Regions from separate parts of the Streptomyces sp. NPDC056224 genome, predicted to be linked through region 2. Evidence: riboswitches for the same ligand, from Rfam matches in the RefSeq annotation. Region 2 holds a riboswitch; the other holds the start of a gene.
What was found. A riboswitch is a leader RNA that binds a small molecule or an ion and turns the genes downstream of it on or off. The one in region 2 is predicted to bind ZMP and ZTP.

Region 1: another riboswitch for ZMP and ZTP. It lies ahead of ACFCZ1_RS21330 (bifunctional 5,10-methylenetetrahydrofolate dehydrogenase/5,10-methenyltetrahydrofolate cyclohydrolase); the one in region 2 lies ahead of glyA (serine hydroxymethyltransferase).

What each region holds. Positions count from the first base shown of each region.
Region 1 covers NZ_JBHJTK010000018.1:24,956-28,790, forward strand. Annotated here, with positions in the region: gene ACFCZ1_RS21325 (DUF6545 domain-containing protein) at 1-1,001, shown strand, start outside; gene ACFCZ1_RS21330 (bifunctional 5,10-methylenetetrahydrofolate dehydrogenase/5,10-methenyltetrahydrofolate cyclohydrolase) at 1,010-1,855, opposite strand; ZMP/ZTP riboswitch at 1,922-2,015, opposite strand; gene ACFCZ1_RS21335 (class I SAM-dependent methyltransferase) at 2,073-2,834, shown strand; gene ACFCZ1_RS21340 (RNA polymerase sigma factor) at 3,049-3,835, shown strand, end outside.
Region 2 covers NZ_JBHJTK010000021.1:10,713-14,547, reverse strand. Annotated here, with positions in the region: gene glyA (serine hydroxymethyltransferase) at 573-1,838, opposite strand; ZMP/ZTP riboswitch at 1,873-1,963, opposite strand; gene rocD (ornithine--oxo-acid transaminase) at 2,073-3,275, shown strand; gene ACFCZ1_RS23055 (glutathionylspermidine synthase family protein) at 3,300-3,835, opposite strand, start outside.

The DNA of each region.
Region 1 (3,835 bases), on a different contig from region 2:
GCGCGGTCAACCGGCTCACCGGCGTGGTCAACTTCTCCGCACCGCTCGTGTTCGGTCTGATCACCGTCTTCTCGGGGACGTGCGTGGTGCTGGTCCTGCAGTGGGGCGGCGGCCCGCCCGCGGCCGTGCGGCGGGCCACCCGGCTGACCGTGGCCGTGTACGGCGCGTTGACCGTGGCGATCGTCGTGCTGTTCGTGATCGGCGACGCGCCGGTGGAACGGGTCCGGGACCTGGACACGTACTACGCCACGACGCCGTGGATCCGCGAGATGATCGTCTGCTTCCTGCTGGCCCACACCGTCGGGACCTCGGCGCTGACCGCATTGTGCGGGAAGTGGCTGTGGCGCGCGGACCGTTCGCTACGTCCGCTGCGCACCGGGCTGGCGCTGATCGTGTCCGGCGGGCTGCTGGACCTCGCCTACCTCGGGGCGAAGTGGGCCTCGGTGGCGGCCCGCTGGGCCGGCCGGGACTGGGTGGTCCCGGCGGACGTGGCGCTGTCGCTGGCCTCCGGGGCGGCCCTGATGATCGGTGCGGGGTTCCTCGTCCCGCTGGTCGGCGGGTCGGCAGCCTGGCGGGACGTCAGCCAGTACCTGCGGCTGTACCCCCTGTGGAAGGCACTGCGCCCGGCCGCGGCCGCCCGGGTACGGCCCGTGCCGCTGGCCTGGTGGTCGCCGGTCGGGATCCGCCTCATCCACCGCGAGTCCGTCATCGACGACGGCATCCTGGCGCTCGCCTCCCGGTTCGACCCCGCCGTGCGCGGCAGGGCGTACGAGGCGGCGCGCGGGCAGGGCATGACCGAGACCCGGGCCGCCGTGGTGGCGGACGCGGCCGTGATCGCCGCCGCCTGCCGGCCCGGGTCCGCCGGTACGGCGGGCGGACACCCGTCCCCGTACCGGCTGGGCGGCAGCCCGCTGGGCGCACTGGCCCGGGAGTTCCGCACCTCCCCCATCGTCGCCGCGGCCCGCGGGGCCGCCGCGGACGGGACCCGCTCCCCGGCTTAGGCCGCGGCTCAGAGTTCCGCGAGGTCCAGCCCGGCCTGCGCGGCGGCGGCCTGGACGGTCTGCTCCAGCAGGACGGCGATGGTCATCGGGCCGACCCCGCCCGGTACCGGGGTGATCAGGGAGGCGCGGGCGGCGGCCGACTCGAAGTGGACGTCGCCGACGTTGCCCTCGTTGTACCCGGCGTCCAGGACCACGGCGCCCGGCTTGATGTCCTCGCCCCGGATGAATTCGGCCTTGCCGACGGCGGCGACCAGCACGTCCGCCTGGCGCACGATCGAGGGAAGGTCCTGGGTGCGGGAGTGGCAGTAGGTGACGGTGGCGTTCTGCTCCAGCAGCAGCATCCCGGCCGGCTTGCCCAGGATCGCGCTGCGGCCGACGACCACGGCGTGCTTCCCGGTGAGGTCCACGTCGTAGGCGGCGAGGAGACGCATGATGCCGCCGGGGGTGCAGGAGACGAAGCCCGGCAGCCCGAAGCCCATGGCGGCGAAGGAGTGCATGGTGACGCCGTCGACGTCCTTGCCGGGCGCGATGGCCTCGAAGGCGGCGCGCTCGTCGATGTGGTGCGGGACGGGGTGCTGGAGCAGGATGCCGCTGATCGCGGGGTCCTCGGAGAGCGCGGTGAGGGTGGCCACCAGCTCCTCGGTGGTGGTCTGCGCCGGCAGCTCCACGTGGCGGGAGGTGATGCCGGCCTTGGCGCAGCGGTTCTGCTTCATGCGTACGTAGGTGACGGAGGCGGGGTCCTCACCGACCAGCACGGTCGCGAGACAGGGCGCGGTACCGGTGCGCTCGGTGATCTTCGCCGCGTAGGCGGCGGTCTGCTCCGAGATGCGGCGGGCGAGGGCCGTGCCGTTCATCAGCTGGGCAGTGGCAGTGGCAGTCTGGGCGGTCGTCACGGGGTCTCCTGAACGTCGCTGCGGATCGCGGTTCGCCCAGGCGCGCGGCAGTCGGCGTACGGACGTACGCCGGGCCGCTCCCCGGTGGTGATCCACCCGAACGCCAGTCACGGCCCGCCGTCCACTGTAGTCGACATATCCGGTGGTTAGCCGGGGCCCGACCTGGGACGATCCAGACATGACGCGTACTTTCGACGATCTCGTCGCCGAAGCCGAATCCGTCTCCGTGGACGGCTGGGACTTCTCCTGGCTCGACGGCCGTGCCACCGAGCAGCGCCCCTCCTGGGGCTACCAGCGGCTGCTGAGAGGGCGCCTGGCCCGCGTCCGGTCCGCCCTCGACGTCCAGACCGGCGGCGGAGAGGTCCTCGCCGGATCCGGCCCCCTGCCCCCGCTGACGGTGGCCACCGAGTCCTGGCCGCCCAACATCGCGAAGGCGACCCGGCTGCTGCACCCGCTCGGCGCGGTGGTGGTCGCCGACGCCGACGAGCCGCCCCTTCCCTTCGGCGACGAGGCCTTCGAGCTGGTCACCAGCCGGCACCCGGTGACGATCTGGTGGGACGAGATCACACGGGTCCTGCGGCCGGGGGGCACGTACCTGTCCCAGCAGGTCGGTCCGGCGAGCGTCTTCGAGCTGGTCGAGTACTTCCTCGGGCCCCAGCCGGAGGAGGTCCGGCGCGGCCGGCATCCCGACGACGCCGTGACAAACGCCACCCGGGCCGGCCTCGAAGTCGTCGATCTGCGGTCCGAGCGGCTGCGCACGGAATTCCACGACATCGGAGCCGTGATCTACTTTCTCCGGAAGGTGATCTGGATGGTGCCCGGCTTCACGGTCGGGCAGTACCGGGACCGGTTGCGGGAGCTGCACGAACAGATCCAGCGCGAGGGCCCGTTCGTCGCGCACACCGCCCGCTTCCTCATCGAAGCCCGCAAAACGGGGTGACGGAGAGGGCGGACGGATCCACGCCGGATCGGTTGCGCGGCCACAGCGTGGCGCAGGTCACTCAATTCAGCGCGTAACGAATCGACTCGGGCGTGCGATGAACCGACAGGTGTCCTCGCGCGGCCCCGGAATACAGACCCCCTTCGGTCTGTTTCCCGAGTTCGCGCGATGATGTCCCGCCCACCCCTTATCTGTTCGCAACGAGAGGCTCCTTGTGTCGCTCAGCCCGTCCCGTACGTTCCCTCCGGAGATCGCCGAATCGGAGGCCCTCGTCGCGCTCGTCGAGCGCGGCCGCGAGCAGGGTCACATCAACGGTGACGACGTGCGCCAGGCCTTCGAGGCCGGCCGCATCCCGGTGGACCAGTGGAAGCGGGTCCTGCGCAGCCTGAACCAGGTCCTGGACGAGGAGGGTGTCGCCCTCCACGTCAGCGCGGCCCCCGCCACGAAGGCTGCCGCCAAGAAGCCCCGCAAGGCAGCCGCCGCCCCGGCCCGCACCGTGGCCAAGAAGGCGGCCACGCCGCCGCGCCCCATCGGCGCGCGGAAGACCACCGCCGCCGGCACGGCCGCCAGCGCGGCCACGGCCACCGCCGCGGCGATATCCGCTCCGTCGGCGTCCGCCACCGAGGACGAGGCGACGGCCGGGGCCGCTGCCGAGCCGAAGAAGCGGACGGTCAAGAAGACCGCGACCGCCGCGAAGAAGACCGCCACCAAGAAGACGGCGGCGAAGAAGACCAGCGCCAAGGACGCCGACGAGGGCGAGACCCCCGTGGTGGAGGGCGAGGACTGGGCGGCCGAGGACCTGGCCGACGAGGCCGAGGAAGAGGCCCCCAAGACCGGCGGCACCCAGGGCTTCGTCCTGTCCGACGACGACGAGGACGACGCTCCGGCGCAGACGGTCATGGTGGCCGGCGCCACCGCCGACCCCGTCAAGGACTACCTCAAGCTCATCGGCAAGGTGCCGCTCCTCAACGCCGAGCAGGAGGTCGAGCTCGCCAAGCGCA
Region 2 (3,835 bases):
CCACCGGAGGTGGCGGCGTAGCGCGGTACGAGGACCTCGCCACCTCGGACTGCGACCCCGGTAGCCGAGGGAACGGCGGCGTGCAGGCCCGTACCGATTCCGGCGCCCGTCCGGGTCGACGACGCCAAAGCGGCCCGGCTTCCCGGCCCGCGCCGCGCACAGCACGCGCCCCGGACGGAGTCTGGGGGCGGTTCTGGGCCCTCGGGGCCCCCGGACGCGGGCTCGGGGCAGTTCCGGAGCGGAGCCCCAGGTCGTCCAGCCCCGTAGCCGGTCGAAGCTCCGGGCCCCCGGACACAGCTCGGGGCAGTTCCGGGACGAAGTCCCGGGTCCACCGCACTGTCGGCGGTCGAGCCTCGGAGTCCCCCGGACGCAGGCTGGGAGCAGCTCCGGGGCGAAGACCCCGGCTCCTCCAGCCCCGCCGGCGATCGAACCTCCGAGCCCCCAGACCAGGCTCGGGGCGGTTCTGGGGGTGGAGCCCCGGGTCCACCAGCCCCGCCGGCGCTTGAGGCGCGGGGGCCGGGGCTGGAGCCCGGGGCGGCGGCGCGCCGCCCCGGGTGCCGGCGCGGGCCGCGCTACAGCGGGAGGCCCGGAGCAGGGAAGGCCGACATCAGGGCAGTGACCTCCGCGCGGACGGCGGCCAGCGCCGCCTCGTCGGACTTGGCGGCGGCGTCGACCGCCCGCGAGATCCACTCCGCCACCAGCGGCATGTGCTCGGCCCCCAGCCCCCGTGACGTCAGGGACGGCGTGCCGATCCGGATCCCCGACGGGTCGAACGGCTTGCGCGGGTCGAACGGCACCGTGTTGTAGTTCACCACGATCCCCGCCCGGTCCAGGGCCTTCGCCGCGACCTTGCCCGGCACGTCCTTGCCCGTCAGGTCGATCAGGATCAGGTGGTTGTCCGTACCGCCCGAGACCAGGTCGAAGCCCCGCTCCAGCAGCGCCGCGGCCAGCGCCTTCGCGTTGGCGACGACCGCGTGGGCGTACGAGACGAACGACGGCTGCGCCGCCTCGTGCAGCGCCACCGCGATACCGGCCGTCGTCTGGTTGTGCGGCCCGCCCTGGAGGCCGGGGAAGACGGCCTTGTCGATGGCCTTCGCGTGCTCCTCGCGGCACATCAGCATCGCGCCGCGCGGACCGCGCAGCGTCTTGTGCGTGGTCGTGGAGATCACGTCCACGTGCCCCGCCGGGGACGGGTGCGCCCCACCGGCGATCAGGCCCGCGATGTGCGCCACGTCCGCGACGAGGACCGAGCCCGCCTCCTGGGCGATCGACGCGAACGCCGCGAAGTCGATCGTGCGCGGCAGCGCGGTGCCGCCGCAGAAGATCAGCTTGGGCCGTTCCGCCAGGGCCAGGTCGCGCACCGCGTCGTAGTCGATGAGGCCGGTGTCCGCGCGGACGCCGTACTGCACGCCCCGGAACCACGACCCCGTCGCCGAGACGCCCCAGCCGTGGGTCAGGTGCCCGCCCATCGGCAGGGCCATGCCCATCACCGTGTCGCCCGGCTTCGCGAAGGCCAGGTAGACGGCCAGGTTCGCCGGGGAGCCGGAGTACGGCTGGACGTTGGCGTGGTCCACGCCGAACAGGCCCTTGGCCCGCTCGACGGCGAGGGCCTCGACGCGGTCGATGTTCTGCTGGCCCTCGTAGTAGCGGCGGCCGGGGTAGCCCTCGCTGTACTTGTTCTGCAGCACCGTGCCGGAGGCTTCGAGCACGGCGGCGGACACGTAGTTCTCACTGGGGATCAGGCGCAGGGTCTGGGCCTGCAGTGTTTCCTCCGCCGCGACGAAGGACGCCAGTTCGGGGTCGGTCGCGGAAAGGGCGGGATGGCGGCTCGCGGACACGGCGGGCTCCTCCGGGGTCGATGTGATCGGTACCCCGCGAGGCCCAGGCGAGCGGCCCTGTGTGCGGTCCAGCGCGCACGACTCCCCCGGAGTTGGTTCTCCGTACGCCAGTCGCCGTGCGTAGGGCACACCTTAGCGGGCGCGCCACGGATAAGGTTTCTCCGTCCGCTCTGCGAGCGAGGATGGACAGTGACGCCACCCTCGTCACAGGCCTGACGGACGATCGGAGACCCCGTGTCGACAACTGCTGATGCCATCCGCTCCGCCGAAGCGCACAGTGCGCACAACTACCATCCGCTGCCCGTGGTCGTCGCCACCGCGGAAGGCGCCTGGATGACCGACGTGGAGGGCCGCCGGTACCTGGACATGCTCGCCGGCTACTCGGCGCTCAACTTCGGGCACGGCAACCGCCGTCTGCTCGACGCCGCCCGCGCGCAGCTGGACCGGGTCACGCTGACCTCGCGCGCCTTCTACCACGACCGGTTCGCCGACTTCTGCACCGAGCTCGCCGCGCTGTGCGGCAAGGAGATGGTGCTGCCCATGAACACGGGCGCGGAGGCCGTGGAGACGGCCGTGAAGACCGCCCGCAAGTGGGGCTACGAGGTCAAGGGCGTACCGGACGGCCACGCGAAGATCGTGGTCGCGGCGAACAACTTCCACGGCCGCACGACGACGATCGTCTCCTTCTCCACGGACCACGAGGCGCGCGACCACTACGGCCCGTACACCCCGGGCTTCGAGATCGTCCCGTACGGCGACCTGACCGCGCTGGAGTCGGCGGTTACCGCGCACACCGTGGCCGTCCTGCTGGAGCCGATCCAGGGCGAGGCGGGGGTGCTGGTGCCGCCGGCCGGATACCTGAAGGGCGTACGGGAGCTGACGCGCGAGCGGAACGTCCTCTTCATGGCGGACGAGATCCAGTCGGGGCTGGGCCGGACCGGCAGGACCTTCGCGTGCGACCACGAGGGCGTGGTCCCCGACGTGTACGTCCTCGGCAAGGCGCTGGGCGGCGGGGTGGTGCCGGTCTCGGCCGTCGTCGCCGACCGGGACGTCCTCGGGGTGTTCCGGCCCGGCGAGCACGGGTCCACCTTCGGCGGGAACCCGCTCGCGTGCGCCGTCGGCCTGGAGGTCGTGGCGATGCTCAGGACGGGCGAGTACCAGCAGCGCGCCACCGAGCTCGGCGACCACCTGCACCGGGAGCTGAACCTGCTGGTCGGCGGGGGCGCGGTGACCGCCGTGCGCGGGCGCGGGCTGTGGGCGGGCGTGGACATCGAGCCGTCGCGCGGGACCGGACGGGAGATCTCCGAGAAGCTGATGGAGCTGGGCGTCCTGGTGAAGGACACCCACGGGTCCACGATCCGCATCGCCCCGCCGCTGGTGATCAGCAAGGAGGACCTGGACTGGGGCCTGGACCAGCTCAGGTCCCTCCTCGCCTAGCCCGCGCCCAGTCCCTGTCGTCCGCTAAAGGATCACGTGGGGCAGGAAGCGGGCGTACTCGTCCGTGACCGGCCCCGCCGATTCGCGGATGCCGAGCCCCGCCGCCTCGTCCTCGACGACCCACGCGCCGAGCACCACGCGGTTGCCGTCGAAGTCGGGCAGCGGGGCCAGGGCCTGGAAGCAGTACCGCTCCCCCTCCGCCGGTGCGAACGGCTCGCCGGTGCCGTCCGCCGGGTGGAGGGTGACTCCGGCGCCCTCGCGGCCCAGCAGCGGCTTGGCCACGTAGCCCTCGGCACCGGGCTCCGCCAGCTCGCGCGGGCCGTCGAGGTAGGCGGGCAGCAGGTTCGGGTGCTCCGGGAAGAGCTCCCACAGGATCGCCAGCAGGGCCTTGTTGGACAGCAGCATCTTCCACAGCGGTTCTATCCAGCAGGTGGTGCCGGAGCCGCCGCCGTGGTCGTACGTGCCGAGGACCTGGGGGCCGAACTCGTCGGTGGCCAGCCACTCCCACGGGTAGAGCTTGAAGCAGGAGCGGATGAAGCGCAGCTTCTCGTCCACGAACC